DNA from 2 places in the Paraburkholderia sp. EG286B genome. Region 2 is predicted to be linked to the other one. Evidence: predicted binding sites of a transcription regulator. Region 2 holds the regulator's gene; the other holds the start of a gene.
What was found. The regulator FliA, encoded in region 2, starts transcription of late flagellar genes. The targets are predictions, from matches to a motif close to CTAAAGTTTNNNNNNNNNNNGCCGNTA.
Positions count from the first base shown of each region.

Region 1: AB4Y42_RS14260 (DUF4088 family protein) is a predicted target of FliA. The motif match lies at 3,859-3,885, and genes of this name have one in related genera.

Region 1 covers NZ_JBFRCF010000006.1:24,452-34,892, forward strand. Annotated here, with positions in the region: gene AB4Y42_RS14250 (hypothetical protein) at 42-542, shown strand; gene AB4Y42_RS14255 (ATP-dependent helicase) at 706-2,964, shown strand; gene AB4Y42_RS14260 (DUF4088 family protein) at 3,011-3,772, opposite strand; gene AB4Y42_RS14265 (AzlD domain-containing protein) at 3,907-4,230, opposite strand; gene AB4Y42_RS14270 (AzlC family ABC transporter permease) at 4,227-4,955, opposite strand; gene AB4Y42_RS14275 (AraC family transcriptional regulator) at 5,095-5,997, opposite strand; gene AB4Y42_RS14280 (CreA family protein) at 6,026-6,517, opposite strand; tRNA gene AB4Y42_RS14285 (tRNA-Asn) at 6,626-6,701, opposite strand; tRNA gene AB4Y42_RS14290 (tRNA-Asn) at 6,781-6,856, opposite strand; gene fdxA (ferredoxin FdxA) at 6,996-7,319, opposite strand; gene pncB (nicotinate phosphoribosyltransferase) at 7,646-8,857, shown strand; gene AB4Y42_RS14305 (lactate utilization protein C) at 8,943-9,605, shown strand; gene AB4Y42_RS14310 (sodium:proton antiporter) at 9,595-10,441, shown strand, end outside.
Region 2 covers NZ_JBFRCF010000008.1:291,959-302,399, forward strand. Annotated here, with positions in the region: gene flhA (flagellar biosynthesis protein FlhA) at 32-2,131, shown strand; gene flhF (flagellar biosynthesis protein FlhF) at 2,428-4,518, shown strand; partial or broken gene AB4Y42_RS19780 (MinD/ParA family protein) at 4,511-5,293, shown strand; gene AB4Y42_RS19785 (RNA polymerase sigma factor FliA) at 5,650-6,381, shown strand; gene AB4Y42_RS19790 (flagella synthesis protein FlgN) at 6,550-6,993, opposite strand; gene flgM (flagellar biosynthesis anti-sigma factor FlgM) at 7,043-7,387, opposite strand; gene flgA (flagellar basal body P-ring formation chaperone FlgA) at 7,568-8,875, opposite strand; gene AB4Y42_RS19805 (flagellar basal body protein) at 9,122-9,637, shown strand; gene flgC (flagellar basal body rod protein FlgC) at 9,731-10,156, shown strand; gene AB4Y42_RS19815 (flagellar hook assembly protein FlgD) at 10,359-10,441, shown strand, end outside.

The DNA.
Region 1 (10,441 bases), on a different contig from region 2:
CTGCAAAAGCGCCTTCGGAACCACTGCAAAGAGGATACGCCATGACCCAGATCGCCAAGCTGCTCACTGCTACCGCCGCTTTTGCCACCGTGACCACTGCCGCCGTATTCGCGCAGGGCGCGTATGCCCAAAACGCGACTCAGGGCGCGACCCAGGCCGGCGAAGCCCCAACGATGGCGCCTTCCGGCGCACCGGCCATGGCGCCCGGCGCCGCCCCGGGCCAAGCGCCGAGCCAGGCGCCCGCCGCCGCGGGCATCGCGCAGCCCGCTCCCGCGCCGCAGGGCATGACCGCACCGCAGTCCGCCGACCCGCTGGTGCAAAAGCGCAACGCGAACGCGGCGGCGAACGCCGAATACCGCAGCGCGAAGAAGTCGGCGAACGCCGAGTACGGCGACGCGAAGAAGCAGGCGAAGTCGCAGTACAAGGCGCAGGTGAAGGACGCGAAGATCAACCACAAGGCCGACCGTCAGGCCAACGACTCGGAAATGAAGGACCAGATGAACGGCATGTCGGCCCAGCAGCAGGGCGGCCAGTCGCAGTGACGAGCGGCTGATGCCGATGGCGCCTGCGCCCTCTGGGGCGCAGGCTTTGCCAGGCTTGTAAGCGGCGGCGTCCGGCAACGGGCGCCGCCGTTTCGTTTGGTGACTCCCGGAGGTCGGCGACGTAACGCGCCACGGCGTTGTCGTTAAATCCCGCCAGATCGCCATGGAATCAGGCGCTTGCGGATGCGGGGTGTATGGATATACAGTATGCGTCGCTCCTTCCCGATTCGCCTCGTTCATCGTCCCAGCGCCCGCCGTGTCCACCGTTTCCGTTGCCGATTCCTCTGCCTCCGATGCCAGCCAGGCGCGCGCCGAAGCGGCCAATGCCGTTTCCGCGTGGCTCGCGAAACTCAACGACGCGCAGCGCGAGGCCGTCGAGCACGGCGGCGAAGCGGGCTATGCGCCGGGTTCGGCGCTGCCGGGCCCGCTGCTCGTGATCGCGGGCGCCGGGTCGGGCAAGACGAATACGCTCGCTCACCGCGTCGCGCATCTGATCGCGGGCGGCGCCGACCCGCACCGCATTCTGCTGCTCACGTTCTCGCGGCGCGCCGCGCAGGAAATGACGCGGCGCGTGGCGCGCATCGCCGCCAGCGCGCCGGGCGCGGCTGCCGTGCTCGCGCAGGGGCTCAGCTGGGCGGGCACCTTTCACGGCGTGGGCGCGCGGTTGCTGCGCGAGTACGCGGATCACATCGGCCTGTCGCCGGCGTTCACGATCAACGACCGCGAGGATTCCGCGGATCTCATGAATCTGGTGCGCCACGAGCTGGGTTTCTCGGCCAAGGAAAAGCGCTTCCCCTCGAAATCGACTTGCCTCGCGATCTATTCGCGCGCGGTCAATACGGGCGACTCGCTCGCCAATGTACTCAACCGTTCGTTCTCGTGGTGCCTCGAGTGGGAGCCGCAGCTACGTGCGCTGTTCGCCTCGTACGTGGACGCCAAGCAGAAGCAGAACGTCCTCGACTACGACGACCTGCTGCTCTACTGGGCACACATGGCCGCGGAGCCGGCCATTGCCGCCGATCTCGCGGGCCGTTTCGACCACATCCTCGTCGACGAATACCAGGACACCAACCGTCTGCAGGCCTCGATCCTGCTCGCGCTCAAGCCCGATGGCCGCGGCCTCACCGTGGTCGGCGACGACGCCCAGGCGATCTATTCGTTTCGCGGCGCGACCGTGCGCAACATTCTCGACTTCCCGGCGCAGTTCGATCCGCCCGCGCGTCAGGTGACGCTCGAGCGCAACTACCGTTCGACGGCGCCGATCCTCGCGGCCTCGAACGCGGTGATCGACGCCGCCGCCGAGCGCTTCACCAAAAACCTGTGGACCGACCGCCCCTCGCAGCAGCGCCCGCGCCTCGTCACCGTGGCCGACGAGGCCACCCAGGCGCGCTACGTCGTCGAGCAGATTCTCGAGGCGCGCGAAGCGGGCATGAAGCTCAAGCAGCAGGCCGTGCTGTTTCGCGCGGCGCACCACAGCGCGACGCTCGAAATCGAACTGGCGCGGCGCAATATCCCGTTCGTGAAGTTCGGCGGACTGCGTTTTCTCGACGCCGCGCACGTGAAAGACGTGCTGGCGGTGCTGCGCTGGGCCGAGAATCCGCTTGACCGTGTGGCGGGGTTTCGCGTGACGCAGTTGCTGCCGGGCGTTGGGCCCGCCAACGCCGCGCGCCTGCTCGACCAGGTCGCCGCGTGCACGGGCGCGTATCGCGCCGCCGAGGCGCTCGCGGCATTCGCGCCGCCGCCGCGCGCGGCCGAGGACTGGCCCGCGTTTGCGTCGCTCATCGACAGCCTCTCGATGCGCTCGACGCCGTGGCCCGCCGAGTTCGAACGCGTGCGGCGCTGGTACGAACCGCATCTCGAGCGCAATCACGAAGACGCCCAGATGCGTCTCGCCGACTTGCTGCAGATGGAGAGCATCGCGAGCACCTACGCCTCGCGCGAGCGTTTTCTCACCGAACTCACACTCGATCCGCCCGACGCCACGAGCGCCGAATCCGCCGATCCGCTGCTCGACGAGGACTATCTGATCCTCTCGACGATCCATTCGGCGAAGGGGCAGGAGTGGCGCAACGTGTTCGTGCTCAACGGCGTGGACGGCTGCATTCCATCCGATCTCGGCGCGGGCAGCGACGAGGAACTGGAGGAGGAGCGGCGGCTGCTCTATGTGGCGATGACGCGCGCGAAGGAGGATCTGCACATCGTCGTGCCGCAGCGCTTTTATGTGCACAACCAGGTGGCGTCGGGCGACCGGCACGTGTGGGCCTCGCGCACGCGCTTCATCGCGACGCCCATGCTGCCGCTGTTCGAATCCCGCGCATGGCCGCCCGCGCCCGTGGCGAGCGCGCCGAGCGCGGCCGGACTCGCCGCAGCCGCGCAGGCGAAGGTCGAGATCGCCGCGAAGCTCAGGAAGATGTGGGATTGAGGTGGAAAGCGGGGCGCGCGCCGTTTTCAGGCGCGCGCGCCAGCGCTTAGCGCCGCTGCTCGCGTGCCGTGCTGCGCTGCGGCGGCATGAAGAAGTTGCGCATCCACGCGGCGAGGCGCGTGAACACATCGTCGGGCTCCTCGACGAAAATCTCGGGCTTGAGCAGGCGCAGATACTCCATGATCTGTTGCGCTTCCTGCTTCTGGAACACGCCATGCGTCACGCCGAGCCTCAGCAGCCCGCGCAGCTCGCCCAGACGCTCGCGCGCCGCACTGCCGCTCGCCTGTTCACAGCCGATCTTCGCTTCGTACACACGCTGACGCAACGACTCGGTGAGGCGCCACGCGGGCGTCTGCATCGACTCTTCGAGGGCCTGGATGTCCTGCACGCCCGACTTGATCTGTGCCGCCAGCGGATCGACCAGCGTGTCGTCGCCCTGGGCTTCGCTCACGATGGCCGCCGCCCAGTCGCGGCACTGCTTCGAGAGTTCGTCGGGCGTCCACTCGGGCCGCGACGCGAAGCCGAAACCGAATTCGCCTGCCTGACGCATCAGGATCGAGACGACCTCGGGGAATTCCTTGTCGAGCGTGCGCTTGGCCCACGCGTACTGGCCGCCTTGCAGGAGCCGCTGGACGGCGTGCTCCGTGAGCGGCGTCATGTTGTCGAGCAGCTTCGCGCGCAGGTAGTCCTCGAATTCCGGCGTGGCGAATTGCGGGTCGAGTTTGAGCGAGACGCGCAGGAACGCGTCGAAATCCTTGCGCAGCGACGCAAGCGTTTCGTCCTTCAGGTTAAGGGTGATATGCCCCATTGTGGTTGCCCCGGTGTAATCCTTGTCGCTTCTCGCGTGCTCTCGCCGTTCGAGCAGTGGCCTGCCAGAGCAGGCCCTGACGGGTTTAACGGCGCTCCGGGGTGAAACTTGAGCGTAAGGGGCGACGCTTGCCTCTAGCGCAGGACAACGCCTTGCCAGAGGAAGAACACGCCGAGCCCGATCGCAATGGTGAGGAGCGGGCGCTTCGTGAGCGCGCTGACGACGATCGCCGCGAGCGCGCCGACGAGCTGCGGGTTGCGCCAGGTCAGCTCGGCGCCCTGACCGTGGGGCGAGACCGCCATCGGCACGATGATCGCCGTGAGCACGGTGACGGGCACGAAGCCGAGCGCGGTGCGCACGAGCGGCGGAAATACCAGCCGGTCGCCGAGCACGAACACCGCAGTGCGAATGACCAGGGTGATCAGGGCCATGCCGAGAATCAGGACGACGTAGTTCATTGTCCGGCTCCTGCGGTGCGTTGGACGTTGGGGGACTTGCGGGAGGACTCTCTGCCGGCGCGGGCGCCGCGCGACGAACCTGGCCGTGAGAGCACGACACCCACGACCACGCCCGCGAGCACGGCGCCGAGCAGCCCGAGCTTGTACGGCCAGCCCTGCCAGAAAAAGGCGAGCGCGCCCGCCGTCGCGGCGGCGGCGAGGTAGCGCAAGGCGACCAGCTGTGGCACGACGATGGCGATGAAGGTCGCGACCATCGCGAAGTCGAGGCCGAGCGACTGCAGACCCGGGAACGCCGCGCCGAACAGCAGGCCGGCCGCGGTCCAGAGTTGCCAGTTCAGGTACATCGAGAGGCCCGAGCCGAGGAAATGCCACGGCGAGACGTCGTCGCCGGGCGGATGGCGGCGCAAATGCGCCCACGCGACGGCGAAGACCTCATCGGTGAGCAGGCTGCCGAGCACGAGCCGCCAGCGCAGCGGCAGGTGCGAGATATAGGGCGCGAGCGTCGCGCTATAGAGCACGTGGCGCAGGTTCACGATGAACGTGGTGGCCCAAATCACCGCGAAGCTCGCGTGCGAAGCGATCAGCCCGAGCGCGATGAACTGCGCGGAGCCGGCGAACACGGCGAGCGACATGAACTGGCCGTGCCAGAGCGAAAGCGGGCCCGAGGTGACGAGCGTGCCGAAGATCACGCCGAAGGGCGCGGCGCCGATCATCATGGGGATCATGTCGCGCGCGCCGGCGATGAATTCGGCAAGGCGGTTGGGATGCGTGGTCAAACTGTTCCTCCTGATACAAGGGGACAGCATAGCGGGCCGCCTTACGCGTGGCTTGTACGTTCTTGCGGCGGGATGCGGGCCGGCGCGTTCAGGACGACTGCCAGCGCCCCGGCGGCACGCCGAACATGCGCCGAAAGTGTCGCGTGAAATGGCTCTGGTCGGTGAAACCGCTCGCGGCGGCGACCTCGGCAACCGTAGCGCCTTCGCGCAGCGGGGCGAGGGCGCGTTGCAGGCGCAGCTGGGTGCGCCAGGCGTGCGGCGGCAGCCCGGTTGCCTGCGTGAAGAGCCGCGTGGCGTGAAACGGCGAGAGGCCGACCGCCTGGGCGAGATCGGCCACGCGCAGCGGCGTGGCGAGATCGGCGGCGAGGAGCGCCTTCATCGTTTCCACGCGGGGATCGTTCGGGCCGTGTTTGAGCGCCGCCTCGCGCGTGCGGCCGTAGCGCGTGAGCAGCGTCGAGAGTGCGTCGAGCAGCGAGCCTTCCACGGCGAGGAGGTCGGCACAAGGCGCCGAAGGCGATGCCGGACTGGCGCTCGCGCCGGGTTCGGGCACGGCTGCGCCGCGCCGCCAGTCCGCGTCGGCTTCCAGCAGCCGGTGGGCGCGCGAGAGCCGGTGCGCGAGATCGAGATCGTGGATCACCTCGGCGTCGAACCACGGCAGCGGCTGCGTGCGCCCGGCGATTTCGCCGGCGAGCTCGTGCAGGAAGTCGATCGGCACGTACATCACCCGATAGCTCCAGCCTTCTTCGACGGCGCGTGAACCCGTATGCAGCTCCCCCGGATTGATCACCGGCACGCTGCCCGTCGCGGCGACATGCTGCGTGCCGCGATAGCGAAAGCATTCCGCGCCGCCCTCGATCACGGGGATCGTGTAGGCCTCGTGCCAGTGCGGCGCGAACGTATGTTGGTTGTATTCGGCCGTGACGAGATCCGCGCCGGGCAGAAGCGGCGTGCGCCAGTAGCGGGCGGAGTCTCGAAAACGGGAACCGGTCATGGTGAAGGATCCTGCACGGATCCCCAGTTTAGCGCAGCGGAATCGTCGTGCCCGCGGGCACCGGCACGGCCGTGACGCTGTTCTTGGCGCTGCCGCTCACCACGCGGTCGCTGTAGGTCAGATACACGAGCGCGTTGCGCTTCGCGTCGACCACGCGCACGACGTGCAGCGTCTTGAAGAGGAACGACATGCGCTCGTTGAAGACGTCGTCTTGCTGTTTGAGCGGACCTGCGAAGGAGATCGGCCCGACCTGCCGGCACGCGATCGATGCCTCGGTCGGATCTTCCGCAATGCCGAGCGTGCCCTTCACGCCGCCCGTGCGTGCGCGGGAGACGTAGCAGGTCACGCCTGGCACCTGCGGATCGTCGTAGGCCTCGACGACGACCTTGTCCGAGCCGGTCACGCGGAAGTTGGTGTTCACACTGCCGATCTGTTCGGCGTGGGCGGCGGCGCAGGCGACGAGGCTCGCGCAGGCGAGCAGCGGGCGCGCGAGGCAAGCGCAGAGGCGGGTGGATTTCATGCGGATTCCCGAAGATGACGAAGCGACATTATCGGGGAGGGTAGCGTGCGCCACGCGCGCAGCAAAAGAAAAAGGGGTTGCGTGCAACCACGCAACCCCTCGATATTTTGGCTCCCCGACCTGGGCTCGAACCAGGGACCTACGGATTAACAGTCCGGCGCTCTACCGACTGAGCTATCGGGGACCAGCAGTACAGCGACAACACTTTACGTCATAAAAAAGCCCGTTTTGCGTTGTGAACGCCAACGGGCTTTTGCGAATCTTGGCTCCCCGACCTGGGCTCGAACCAGGGACCTACGGATTAACAGTCCGGCGCTCTACCGACTGAGCTATCGGGGATCAACAAAAGCAGAGAACGAGATTCTATGGGGTCTGGCTGGGCCTGTCAATACCCTGTCGCGATCTGTTTAGGGCAATCCGCTGCGCGAGGGACTGTCCGTGTAAGCGACGGCGGCGGGAAGACACCCCGAACAAGCGATCAGCGTGCGAGCAGCGCGAGCTTGTCCTTCACGTCCTTGAATTCGTCGGCTTCCGGCAGCGGGGCCTTGGTCTTCGTGATGCTCGGCCAGCCCTTCGCGAGGTCGGCGTTCAGCTCGATGAACGATTGCTGGTCGCCAGGCACGTCTTCCTCGGCGTAGATGGCGTTCACCGGGCACTCGGCAACGCACACGGCGCAGTCGATGCACTCGTCCGGGTCGATCGCGAGGAAGTTGGGACCTTCGCGAAAGCAGTCCACCGGGCACACATCGACGCAGTCGGTATAGCGGCACTTGATGCAGCTCTCGGTCACAACGTGAGTCATTCAGGCAGCTCCTGCAAGCTTTTTGTATCGGGGGATGGCGGTTCGCCAAAAGCGCTATTGTAACTGATGAGGAATTACCCCAACCACAGGCCCGCAACGGTCCTTAGATCGTTTCGTGATTAGTTTATATGCCGGGGTGATCCGCAACGTTTTACCCCTTGTGCGCGAGGGGCCGTGCCGGCGGGCACGCGGCGCGCGCAGGCATTCGGGTAACATGGACGCACCGCTGGCGCCTGCCGCCCGGAACCGCTGAGGGGCATCTGCCCGGCAGCGTGTCCGGATCCCGCTTCGCGGGCGCTATCCGATTGCAGTCCGGCTGGCCCATCATGATCATTACTTCGCTGCTCGATACCGATCTCTACAAATTCACCATGATGCAGGTGGTGCTGCATCATTTCCCCGCGGCCAATGTGGAATACCGTTTCCGCTGCCGCACGCCGAACGTCGATCTCGTGCCCTACGTGGACGAGATCCGCAGCGAGATCCAGAAGCTGTGCAGGCTGCGCTTCGCCGAGACCGAGCTCGAGTACCTGCGCAAGATGCGCTTCATCAAGAGCGACTTCATCGACTTTCTCGCGCTCTTTCACCTCAACGAAAAGTACATCTCGGTCACGCCGTCGCCCAAGGCCAATGGCGAGATCGACATCGCGATCAAGGGGCCGTGGCTGCACACGATCCTCTTCGAGATCCCGGTGCTCGCCATCGTCAACGAGGTGTACTTCCGCAACACGCAGCATCATCCGCAGTACGAGGAGGGGCGCGAGCGCCTGCGCCACAAGATCGAGCTGCTCGGCGCGAAGCCCGAATTCGCCGACTGCAAGATCGCCGACTACGGCACGCGCCGCCGCTTCTCGAAGCGCTGGCACGAGGAGGTGATCCTCACGCTCAAGGACGATCTCGGCGAGCAGTTCACGGGCACGAGCAACGTCTACTACGCGATGAAGCACAACCTCACGCCGCTCGGCACGATGGCGCACGAGTACCTGCAGGCGTGCCAGGCGCTCGGGCCGCGTCTGCGCGACTCGCAGATCTTCGGCTTCGAGATGTGGGCGAAGGAATACCGCGGCGACCTCGGCATCGCGCTCTCGGACGTCTACGGCATGCAGGCCTTTCTGCGCGACTTCGACATGTACTTCTGCAAGCTCTTCGACGGCGCGCGGCACGACTCGGGCGATCCGTTCGAGTGGGGTGAGCGCCTGCTCAAGCACTACGAGGACAACCGCTGCGATCCGCGCACGAAGACGATGATCTTCTCGGACGCGCTCGACATTCCCAAGGTGCTGCGCCTGTACGAGCGTTTCGGCGACCGCTGCCGCCTCGCGTTCGGCGTGGGCACGAACCTCACCAACGACCTGGGCTATCAGCCGTTGCAGATCGTCATCAAGATGGTCCGCTGCAACGGGCAGCCCGTCGCCAAGCTCTCCGATTCGCCGGGCAAGAACATGTGCGACGACAAGGCGTATCTCGCCTATCTGCGCCAGGTGTTCGGCATCGAGCAGCCCGTGGAGGAAGAGTGCGGGGGCAACCAGGCGTCTTGAACAACGCGCACGCTTGACCCGCAGATCGCAGGCGACGCCCCGGTATAATCGGCGCGTCGCCTTTCTTCATCTGACGAGGACGTTCATGGACACGACGGCCGCCCGCCGCAGCATACTCGCGCGCATTCGCGCGGCGCAGGGACGCGAGGCCACGCCCGCGGCGCACGAGCGGCAAGCCGTGGCCGAGTACCTCGCGCTTCATCCGGAGGGTCCGCGCCCGCCGCTCGAAGGCGATCTCGTCGCGCGCTTCGTTGGCGAGGCGCGCAAGATGTCGAGCACCGTCGACGAAGTCCAGCAGCTCGCCGACGTGCCCGCTGCCGCGCAACGCTATCTCGCCGAGCGTAGCCTGCCCATGCAGGCCGTCGCGTGGAAGACGCTCGACACGTTCGACTGGGCCGGCGCGGGACTCGCCGTGCAATACCGCAAGCCCGAAGATCGCGATCTCGTCGGCCTCACGGGCTGCTTCTGCGCCACGGCCGAGACCGGCACGCTGGTCCTGCTATCGAGCCCGCAGACGTGGGCCTCGGGCGCGCTGCTGCCCGAAACGCACATCGCCGTCGTGCCCGCTTCGCGCATCGTCGCGGGCCACGAGGACGCCTTCGCGCTGATGCGCGCCGAACGCGGCGAGCTGCCGCGCGCGGTCAACTTCGTTTCGGGGCCTTCGCGCACCGGCGACATCGAGCAGACCATCATCCTTGGCGCACACGGGCCGTATCGCGTGCATGTGATCGTCGTGCATGGCGCGTAAGGGCACTTCTTCGAGCGCTTGCGCGCTGACGCGCTTCGCCGCGCTGACACTCTTCAGCACGAACGCCCACGCGGCGGCCTTCGACGGCGCATCGCTCGGCGCCGCGTGGGCGCTGCCGTTCGCCGGCATGCTGCTGTCGATCGCGTTTTTCCCGATGTTCGCGGCCGCGTTCTGGCATCACCACTTCGGCAAGATTTCGGCGGCCTGGGCGCTCGCGTTCCTGCTGCCGTTCGCGGCCACGCATGGTGTCGGCGTGACGTATCCGCTGTTCGTGCACGCCGTCGTCGACGAATATCTCCCCTTCATCGTGTTGCTCGGCGCGCTCTATACGATTGCGGGCGGCATCTGCGTCTACGGGAATCTGCACGGATCGCCGCGCATGAACACGGCGATCCTCGCGCTCGGCACCGTGCTCGCGAGCGTGATGGGCACGACCGGCGCGGCGATGCTGCTGATCCGCCCGCTCCTGCGCGCGAATGACAACCGCCGGCACAACGTGCACGTGGTCGTGTTCTTCATCTTTCTCGTCGCGAACGCGGGCGGCCTGCTCACGCCGCTCGGCGATCCGCCGCTGTTCCTCGGCTTTCTCAACGGCGTGGGATTCTTCTGGACTGCGCAGCATCTCGCGCTGCCGATGCTGTTCGTGTGCGGCGTGCTGCTCGCGGTGTTCTACGCGCTCGATAGCTGGTACTTCCGCCGCGCCGGGGAAGCGCGCGCCGCTGCGCTCGACCCGACGCCGGACACCGACGCGCTCTCCATCGGCGGCAAGGCGAATTTCGTGCTGCTCGCGGTGCTCGTCGCGCTCGTGCTGATGAGCGGCGTGTGGCGTCCCGGTA
Region 2 (10,441 bases):
CGGCGCGCGACGGCACTGAAGGAGCAACAGAATGAACGCCCGCACCGGTTTCCTCGCGCGGCGCCCGGAGATGCTGCAAGGCACGAATCTGCGCGCGCTGGCGGGACCGATCCTGATCTGCATGATCCTCGGCATGATGATCCTGCCGTTGCCGCCGTTCCTGCTGGATCTGCTGTTCACCTTCAACATCGCGCTTTCGGTGATGGTGCTGCTCGTCAGCATGTACACCATGAAGCCGCTCGACTTCGCGGCGTTCCCGAGCGTGCTGCTGTTCTCCACGCTGCTGCGGCTCTCGCTGAACGTGGCCTCCACGCGTATCGTGCTGCTCGAAGGCCACACCGGCCCGGGGGCAGCGGGCCAGGTGATCGAGTCGTTCGGCCACTTCCTCGTGGGCGGCAACTTCGCCGTGGGTATCGTGGTGTTCGTGATCCTCATGGTCATCAACTTCATGGTGATCACGAAGGGCGCGGGCCGTATCGCCGAAGTGTCCGCGCGCTTCACGCTCGACGCGATGCCCGGCAAGCAGATGGCGATCGACGCCGACCTGAACGCGGGCCTCATCAACGAAGAGGCGGCCCGCAAGCGCCGCAGCGAGATTGCCCAGGAAGCCGAGTTCTACGGCTCGATGGACGGCGCGAGCAAGTTCGTGCGCGGCGACGCCATCGCCGGCCTGCTGATCATGGTGATCAACATCGTGGGCGGTCTGATCGTGGGCGTCGTGCAGCACGGCATGCCGCTCGCCTCGGCGGGCGAGACCTACACGCTGCTGACCATCGGTGACGGCCTCGTCGCACAGATTCCGTCGCTCGTCATCTCGACGGCGGCCGGCGTGATCGTCTCGCGCGTGGCGACCAACGAAGACATCGGCACGCAGCTCACCGGCCAGCTCTTCACGAACCCGCGCGTGCTGATGATCACGGGCACGATCATCGTCATGATGGGCCTGATTCCGGGCATGCCGCACTTCGCGTTTCTGCTGCTCGGCGGCGGCGCGATCCAGCTCGGCCGCACGCTCAAGAAGAACGCCGAGGCGAGGAAGGCGAGCGCCGTGATCGCCGACGCCGCGCCCGCCGCGCTTGCGCCCGTCGAAAACGCCGAAGCGACCTGGGACGACGTGGCGCTCATCGACACGCTCGGCCTCGAAGTGGGCTACCGCATCATTCCGCTCGTCGACAAGAACACCGACGGCGAGCTGCTCAAGCGCATCAAGAGCATCCGCAAGAAGTTCGCGCAGGAAATCGGCTTCCTGCCGCCCGTCATCCATATTCGCGACAACCTGGAGCTGCGCCCGAACGCCTACCGGATTGCGCTGAAGGGCGTGGAGGTGGGCAACGGCGAGGCCTACCCGGGCCAATGGCTCGCGATCAACCCGGGCCAGGTGAGCGCGGTGCTGCCCGGCACGCCGACCACGGACCCGGCATTTGGCCTGCCCGCCGTGTGGATCGATTCGAACGTGCGCGAGCAGGCGCAGGTGTTCGGCTATACGGTGGTCGATTCGAGCACGGTGGTGGCGACGCACCTGAATCACCTCGTCGTCATGCACGCGGCCGAGCTGCTCGGGCGCCGCGAAGTGCAGGCGCTGCTCGAGCGCGTGCAGAAGGACACGCCTTCGCTCGTGGACGACCTCGTGCCGAAGGTGCTGCCGGTCACGACGCTGCAGAAGGTGCTGCAGAACCTGCTGGAAGAAGGCGTGCCGATCCGCGACATGCGCACGATCATGGAATCGCTCGCGGAGCACACGCCGCGCATCACCGACGCCCACGATCTGACGGCGGCGGTGCGCATCGCGCTCGGCCGCGCGATCACGCAGCAATGGTTCCCCGGCAACGCCGACATGCAGGTGATGGGCCTCGACGCGAACCTCGAGCGCGTGCTGTCGCAGACGCTCACCTCCGGCCCGAACCCCGGCCTCGAACCGGGTCTCGCGCATACGCTGCTCGCGCAGACCGAGCAGGCGATGGGGCGCCAGCAGGCGCTCGGCCTCGCGCCGGTGATGCTCGTGCAGCATGCGCTGCGGCCCATGCTGTCGCGCTTCCTGCGCCGCAGCCTGCCGCAGCTCAAGGTGCTGTCGTACGCCGAGGTGCCGGATACGCGCAACGTGAAGGTGGTGAACGTGATCGGGGCGCATTGATCGCGCTGCCGCATCTGGATGAGAAAAAGCCCGCTTCTTGTGGGCTTTTTCGTTAGCCGAGCCGTGGGCGAGCCTTTCTGCGCGTAATTTTTGCCTGCGCGCACCTCCGTCACCGATTCCGCGAATTGCCCGCATTTCTCCGCCCTGATCCACCGATCATGGGGGGCTCACCTTCGAAATAATTCCAACATCGGAAAAGGCCTTGCGTAAGACGCCAGGCCGGCAGCAATCCAGCGCCATTCCAGCAACAGACGACCGGCGGCGGCATTGGCCGCTCACCTCATCAGGGGCTTAGCTTGAACATTCGCAAATTCATCGGTGGCACCAGCCGCGACGCGTTACGGCTCGTACGCGAAGCGCTGGGTGCGGACGCCGTCGTTCTGTCGAACCGTACGCTCGACGACGGCAGCGTCGAAATCGTCGCGCTCGCGGACCGCGATCTCGCGGCGATCGCGCCGGCCGATGCAGCCGCCGCGCAAGGCCTGGGTGGCCTCGTGGCGCAGGGTGGTCAAGGCGCCCCGTTCGCGCAGCCCTCGGCCGCCATGACGCCGATGTCGCGCGCGCCGCGCAGCGCGCCTGGCGCCGCTCCCGCGGCGCTCGCCGCCCCGGTCGGCAGTGCCAACCCCTACGCGAGCGGCATGCCGGACGTGTTCTCCTCGGTGTTCGGCGCGAGCCCGGAAGTGGGCGTCGAAAACGGCGGCGCAAGCGCCGATGCCGATGCCGATGGCGACCACGCCGCCGACACCGCCGTCTCGCTAGGCAAGGAAGCGTCGGCCGCGATCGCGCCGCTTTCGGCTTCGTCGCCATCGTCGCGTGCCGCGGCGGGACAGCAGGCCGCGCAATCGGCGATGCCGCCGACGCTGCAAGCCGCGAAGCAGGCGGCACAATCGCAACAAGCCGTTCCTCATGCGCATTCGCCGCTGCAAATGGCGCTGCAGGCTGCGACCGAGTCGCTCGCCTCGCCGGCCTTTGCGCCATCGTTTGCGTCCACGGCGCCGGCCGCCAACGCCAACGCTCAGGCCGCCGCACGCGAAGCCGCAGCGCGGCTCGAACAGGCCGCCGCCGCGTCGGCGGGCGACACGCCGCGCACGATGGCCGAATCGAACCCCTGGCTGATCGACCACGCCCGCCGCATCGCGAACCAGCAGAACGCGCCGCGCGTGCCGGGCATGACGCCCGCCGCCGCCGCCGCGCGCGGCCTCGGCAGCGTCGCCGACCCGGTGTTGCCGCCCGACGTCGACGCCAGCACGCCCGACTGGGCGCTCGAGGCCGCTCATGTCGCCGCGCGCCGCGCCGCGCAGCGCCTCGGCCACGGTCCGGAGGCCGCCGGCCCCGCGCCCGGCACTCGCAATGCGCAGGGCGCCGATGCGGCGCAAACCGTGAGCGAAGCGATCCGCGCGCGCATCGAGCAGGTCGTCAACGAAACCGTGATGAACGAGCTCGCCTCCATGCGCGGCATGATGGAAGAGCAGTTCGCGGGCCTCCTGTGGGGCGAGCGCCAGCGCCGCAGCCCGGTGCAGGGCGCGCTCACCAAGCAGCTGTTCGCCGCGGGCTTCTCGGCCCAGCTCGTGAAGATGATGATCGATCGCCTGCCCGACGTGCAGACCGAAGAGGCCGGCATGGAGTGGCTCCAGTCGGTGCTCGAATCGAACCTGCCCGTGCTCGAAGACGAAGAAGCGCTGATGGAGCGCGGCGGCGTGTTCGCGCTGATGGGCCCGACGGGCGTGGGCAAGACCACGACCACGGCGAAGCTCGCCGCGCGCTGCGTGATGCGCTTCGGCGCGAGCAAGGTGGCGCTGCTCACCACCGACAGCTACCGGATCGGCGGCCACGAGCAACTGCGCATCTTCGGCAAGATCCTTGGCGTTTCGGTGCACGCGGTGCGCGACGGCGCGGACCTCCAGCTCGCGCTCACCGAACTCAAGAACAAGCACATCGTGCTGATCGACACGATCGGCATGAGTCAGCGCGACCGCGCCGTGGCCGACCAGATCGCCATGCTGTGCGGCGCGGGCCGCCCGGTGCAGCGCCTGCTGCTGCTCTCGGCGACCAACCACGGCGACACGCTCAACGAAGTCGTGCAGGCCTACCAGAGCGAAGACGCACCGCTCACGGGCTGCATCCTCACCAAGCTCGACGAGGCGACCAACCTCGGCAGCGCACTCGACACCGTGCTGCGCTACAAGCTGCCGGTGCATTACGTCTCGACGGGCCAGAAGGTCCCCGAGAACCTTTATGTGGCGACGCGTCGCTTCCTGATCCGCAGTGCCTTCTGCATTCCGCGAGAGAGTTCGCCGTTCGTGCCGCACGAAGACGATATCCCGGCGCTGCTGTCGGCACTCTCGACGCGTTCGAATTCGCAGGCTCCCGAGGTCAGGTTTGGATAAGTTCGTAATCGATCAGGCAGAAGGGCTGCGGCGGCTGCTCGCGCGCGAAGGCTCGCGCGTGGTCGCGGTGACGGGCGGTGCAGGTTCGCCCGGGCGCACGACCACGGTGGTCAATCTCGCGGCGGCGCTCACCGCGCAGGGCAAGGACGTGCTCGTGATCGACGAGTGTCTGGGACCCCGCTCGGTCTGTGCGCTGGTGGGCGGTGTGCGGGGCGCAGGCAACTTCGCCGCCGTCATGCGCGGCGAGCGTACGCTCGACGAAGCTGTGGGCCGTCATGCGCTCGGCTTCGGCGTGCTGGCCGCCTCGCGCGACAACCGTGCGCAGTACACGGCCGCCCAGCTGCAGAAGGTCATTTCGGGTCCCGCGGACATCGTCCTGATCGACGCGCAGCTCGACGCCGACGGCGCGCTTTCGCCGCTCGCCATGCACGCGCACGACGTGCTGATCGTGATGCGCATCGGTGCGCAGTCGATCACGGACGCCTACGCGTGCATGAAACGGCTGCACTTCGCGCATGCGATCGCGCAGTTTCGCGTGCTCGCGAATCATGTGGCGAACGCCAGCGACGCGCAGGCCGCGATCGAGAACCTCGCGGGGGTGGCGAGCCGCTACCTGAGCGTGTCGCTCGACAGCGCCGGCAGTGTCGCCGCCGATCAGCACATGGCGCAGGCGCTCAGGCTCGCGCGCTGCATCGTCGATGCGTTTCCGTCGACGGCCGCCGCGCGCGATTTCCGCCACGTGGCCGCCGAACTGCCGCACTGGCCGATGCGACCCGCGGTCTCGGCGTGCTCGCCGGCCACGGCGCGCGCCAACGCGTTGTTCGGCGCGGCGCACGAAGAACATGAAGCGGCGGGCGACGCACCCGCCGACGATCTGGATGGCGCGCCGCAAGCCGGCGTCCAGCCACACGCTACCCATGCAACAGACGCCGCACACAGCACGCTCGCCGCGAACGCCGATTTGTTCGTTGCGGCCGTGACGGGTGTGCATCCCGCACCCAACGCAACATCCGCGTCCGCGTCGTCCCATGCGGGCTGGCGGACCGAGACGCCCGCGCAGCGGACGTCGCCGCAGCACGTCTGACGTGCGCACGACGACGCCAATCAGGGAGATGAGAAGTGGAGAGCACGATGTATAACGCTCAAGGAAAGATTTCGCAGGCCGACGTGCTCGCGAAGTACGCGCCGCTCGTGAGGCGGCTCGGCTTGCAGCTCGTCGCCAAGATGCCGGCGAGCGTGGACCTCGACGACCTGATCCAGGCCGGCATGATCGGCCTGCTCGACGCGGCCAACCGCTACAAGGAAGATCAGGGCGCGCAGTTCGAGACCTATGCGAGCCAGCGCATTCGCGGCGCGATGCTCGACGAGCTGCGCAGCAACGACTGGCTGCCGCGCAGCCTGCGCCGCACCTCGCGTGAAGTGGAAAGCGCGGTGCACAAGGTGGAGCAGCGGCTCGGGCGCTCGGCCAGCGAGACGGAGATCGCCGAGCATCTGAGCATGCCGCTCGACGAGTATCAGAGCATGCTGCAGGAACTGCACGGCAGCCAGCTCATCTACTACGAAGACTTCGACCGTTCCGCCGAGGACGAACCGTTCCTCGACCGCTACTGCGTCGATCATTCGGACCCGCTCTCGGCGCTGCTCGACGACAGCCTGCGCGGCGCGCTCGTCGAGGCGATCGACCGGCTGCCCGAGCGCGAGAAGCTGCTCATGTCGCTCTATTACGAGCGCGGCATGAACCTGCGCGAAATCGGCGCGGTGATGGAGGTGAGCGAGTCGCGCGTGTGCCAGCTGCACAGCCAGGCGGTGGCGCGCCTGCGCACGCGGCTGCGCGAGATGTCGTGGGCCGGCCAGGAGAATTGAGGCGGTAGACGCTCCGCGCGGCTGCCAGCGCGGACCGGGTGCGGTGAAAGAGCCGGAGTGCGAGAGCGCTCCGGCTTTTTTGTTGATGGACGGGACTCGCGCAAAACAAAAAAGCCGAAGCATCACTGCTTCGGCTTTTGTCTTTGGGCGAACGACGTGCGTGCGCGCTTACAGCCCGAACGCCGGCAGCCGCCCATCGGGACCGTACAGCATCGAGCCGTTGCCCGTTTCGCCGCGCAGGATCGACAGCGCGCGGCGGTTATGTTCCATGCGCGTGCGGATCATCATGCCGATGGTGAGATTCTTGCGGCGGGCGCGCTCGGTCGAGCCCTTGAGCAGCGCCCACTGGCTTGCCAGACGCGCGTCGCCGTCGCAGGCCATTTCGATGCCCTTGCGGCCGCCCGGCAGGCCGAGGCCGGCCAGTTGCGCGTCGCGCGCTTTTTCGAGGCCCGCGAGACGCTGCGTGAGCGTCGTCTTCTGCTCGACGATCTGCGGCAGCGCCTCCATGCCGTCGGCCGACACGAGCGCCTTTTCTTCATAGGCGAGCAGCGACGCGAACGCCTCGACCGTGGCGTGTTCGTCGATCAGTGTGGCCAACAGGGCATCTTTCATTGCAAGGCACCAAAAAAGCGAGGTTTGCGCGGCGCTCGCGCATCGGGCGTCAGTTGCCCGACGTCGGCTTCATGAGGTCGCGCGCGGTCTGGATCACGCCGTCGGCGATCTTGCCGGAGTCGATCTGCAACGTGCCGTTGCGGATCGCGTCCTTGATCGACTGCACGTGCGCCGTGTCGATGTCGGCGGAACCGCTCGCCGCGAGCGAGCGCATCGTCGACGAGAGCGACGAGAGGCTCACGTTCGCGCCGCCTTGGGCGGCGGCGGTCGTGCTGCCTGCCGCGCCGGAGGTGGCCGCGGTGTCGGTGCTTACGCCGGTCGAATCGGCTTGCGAGCGCGCGAGGCCATCCTGCAGCGTGCGCGGATCATTGCGGGTGGAGGAGTCAACTTTCACGATGGGCATTCCTGATCGATTTGACCTTGATAACGGCACAGGTCGGGCCGAACTTTAGCCGAAAATCCCACCGTTACATGCTGTTACGTGTGCTGGCGCACCAAGCCGGAAACGGCCGGATCGGGCCGTTGGACGAGGCTCTGCACACCCTGATCCGGCCCTTACCAGCGCTTACCGGCCCTAGATCTGCACCTGCACGGTACCCGCGTCCTTGACCACGCCCGAGATGATCTGGCCGCCGCTCGTGCGCACGCGCACCTGCTGGCCGGGCTCGGCGTTGTTGAGCGCGCTGCCCTCGGCGGAGATCGTGAAGTTGCTGCCCACGGCGATCACCTTGACCGTCTGGCCGATGACGACCGAGGCGGCGCTGCGCAGCATGTCGGTGCGCAGCGGCAGTCCCGCGGAAATGCGCGCGAGCGCGACGGCGCCCGTCGCCTGGTTCGGATCGGTGATGATGGTCTGCGGCAGGTTCGCGAGGTCGCCCGCGCGCGGCATGAAATCGGCGGCCGAAAGCGCCTCGCCCGCGCCGATCTGGCGCGAGGCCACGTAGTAGGTCACGTCCACGGCAATGCGCGCGCTCACATAGAGCGTCCACGGCTTCGCGCCGATGCAGCGCACGCCCACGGTCGTGTGTCCGTAGGTGCGCGCGCCCGGCGGCATGAACGGCTCGAGTGACGTGCAGGCCGCGAGGCCGCGCGGAAACACCGGCGCGACCGTGATGCCCACGTGGCCCGGCAAGCCTGCCGACTGCTGCTGCAGGAAGGCGAGCGCGGCGGCGCGGATTGATTCTCCGTCCTGCTGGCCGGGCGGCGTGGCCTGCACGTTCGTGGCGACGGCGCTGGTATTGGGGTTCGGCGGCGCGCTGGTGCTTGCGCTGGCAACCGGCTTCGCGCCCGCGAGCGCCGCTGCGCCCGCGTCCACGACCACCGGGGCGACGCGGTTCGCGGCGGTAGACAGGTTCACGCGCTGCAGCGCGCCCGCGTTGTTCGCATTGGCCGCCGGCACGCGCATGGGCTGGGCGCTCGCACCCGGCGCGGGAACCGTGACGATGCGCGGCGCGTCGCCCTGGGGCGCGCGCTCGCCGGGACCCGGAATCGTGATCATGCCGTTCGACTCGACACCCGCGCGCGCATCCTCGGGCACGCCGTGCGAATTCAGATCGGCATAGCTGGCCGCGCGCAGCGGCGCGGCCTCGGTGGCGGGAGCACTGCTGGCCGCAGCCGCGGCGGGCTTCTTCGCCGTGCTGGTGAGCAGCGCGTTCATCTGCGCGGCGTCGGCGCCCGCGCGGTCGCCGGGGCCCGCAATGAAGATCTGGCCGCCGGCGGCGTCCGGTTGCGCCGGCGTTTGTGCATGCGCGAGCGTGCCGCCAAAGAGCCCTCCGCCAAAGGCGCAGGCAAGCGCACACGTCCAGGACGCGCGCCACGACAGCGCGCGCACACGCCGCTCCAGGCCGGCGTGCGGCCTACGCAAGGTGGCAGTCTGCGGCATTGTCGTTCTCCATCGAATGCATTGACACGCCTCGCATTCTAGGCGGCGGCCCCCGCGCGCTAGCGTCGAATAGAGGGGCGCTTTACCGGCTATTCGTCCGATTGGTTCTTGCCACCCCCGCCTAATATTCCACTCCATGCGCAAAGGCCTTCGGACCACGCGCCTAACGTTTGCGCCGGTTTTCTCGCCGATGGCGAGCCCGCCGCGCTCAAGCCGAATCCTTTTTCGTTTCACGGAGAACGCCCGATGCTGGACAAACTCGATGCCGAATTCGCCTTCGGGCGCGAAGCGCTCGATGTGCGCGCCACGCGGCAGGCATTGATCTCTTCGAACATCGCGAACGCCGACACGCCGGGCTACCAGGCGCGCGACGTGGACTTCGCGGCGTCGCTGGCTGGCGCGCTGCGCCAGCAGGGCGCCGGCGGCAAGGTGGGCATGACGGCCACCTCGGGCGGCAACGTCCAGCCGCTTGCCATGGCGCAGCCCGCGGGCGTGACGAGTGGCATGCAGATGGCATCCACGGAGTCGGGCCACATGGCCGGCGACGCAAAGCTGATCCCGACGGGCGGCCCGGCCGACACCTACAAGAGCCAGCTCATGTACCGCACGCCGGTGCAGCCCGCGCTCGACGGCAACACGGTCGATCTCGACACCGAACGCGTGCAGTTCGCCGACAACGCGCTGCACTTCGAGTCGGGCATGACGGTGGTCTCGCAGCAGATCAAGACGATGCTCTCCGCGATCACCTCGGGTTCGAGCTGATCGCCGCAGGCAGCGCAGCCGGAAAACGCATTAACGAAGCCATGAACGACCAACGCGCGCGTGACGCGCACCTGATGTGAGGTCAACGAAACCATGCCATCCCTGATGAACATCTTCAGCGTTGCGGGCTCCGCCATGACGGCGGAATCGCAGCGTCTGAACGTGACGGCGTCCAATCTCGCCAACGCCGACAGCACGACCGGCCCCGACGGCCAGCCGTACAAGGCGAAGCAGGTCGTGTTCGCGGTGAACCCGCTCGGCGGCGCGCGCACGGCCTCGGGCCAGCAGGTGGGCGGCGTCAGGGTGACCGGCGTGGTGGACGACCCCACGCCGATGAAAGAGACCTACGACCCCGACAATCCCTCCGCCAACGCGGACGGCTACGTGACGATGCCGAACGTCGATCCGGTGCAGGAGATGGTGAACATGATCTCGGCGTCGCGCTCGTACCAGGCCAACGTCGAGACGCTGAACACGGCCAAGACGCTGATGCTCAAGACGCTCACGATCGGAACGTAAAGCGGGAAACCTGAAGCACGGCAAGCCGCAGTCAGTACGGACACTGCAGTACATACAGAGACCAGCGGGCGCGAAATGAAGCAGCGCCTGCCACCACCACACGCCAAAGCACGAAGCGCAATCGAGGGAGAACGCGTTGAGTTCCAGCAACACAACCATCGGCGGCAGCACCGCCACCGTGTCGCAGCAACTGCTCGACACCATGAACGGCACGAGCTCGAGTTCGTCGTCGGCGTCGTCGAGCGGCACGAGCGCGAGCGACCTGCAGTCCACCTTCCTGAAGAT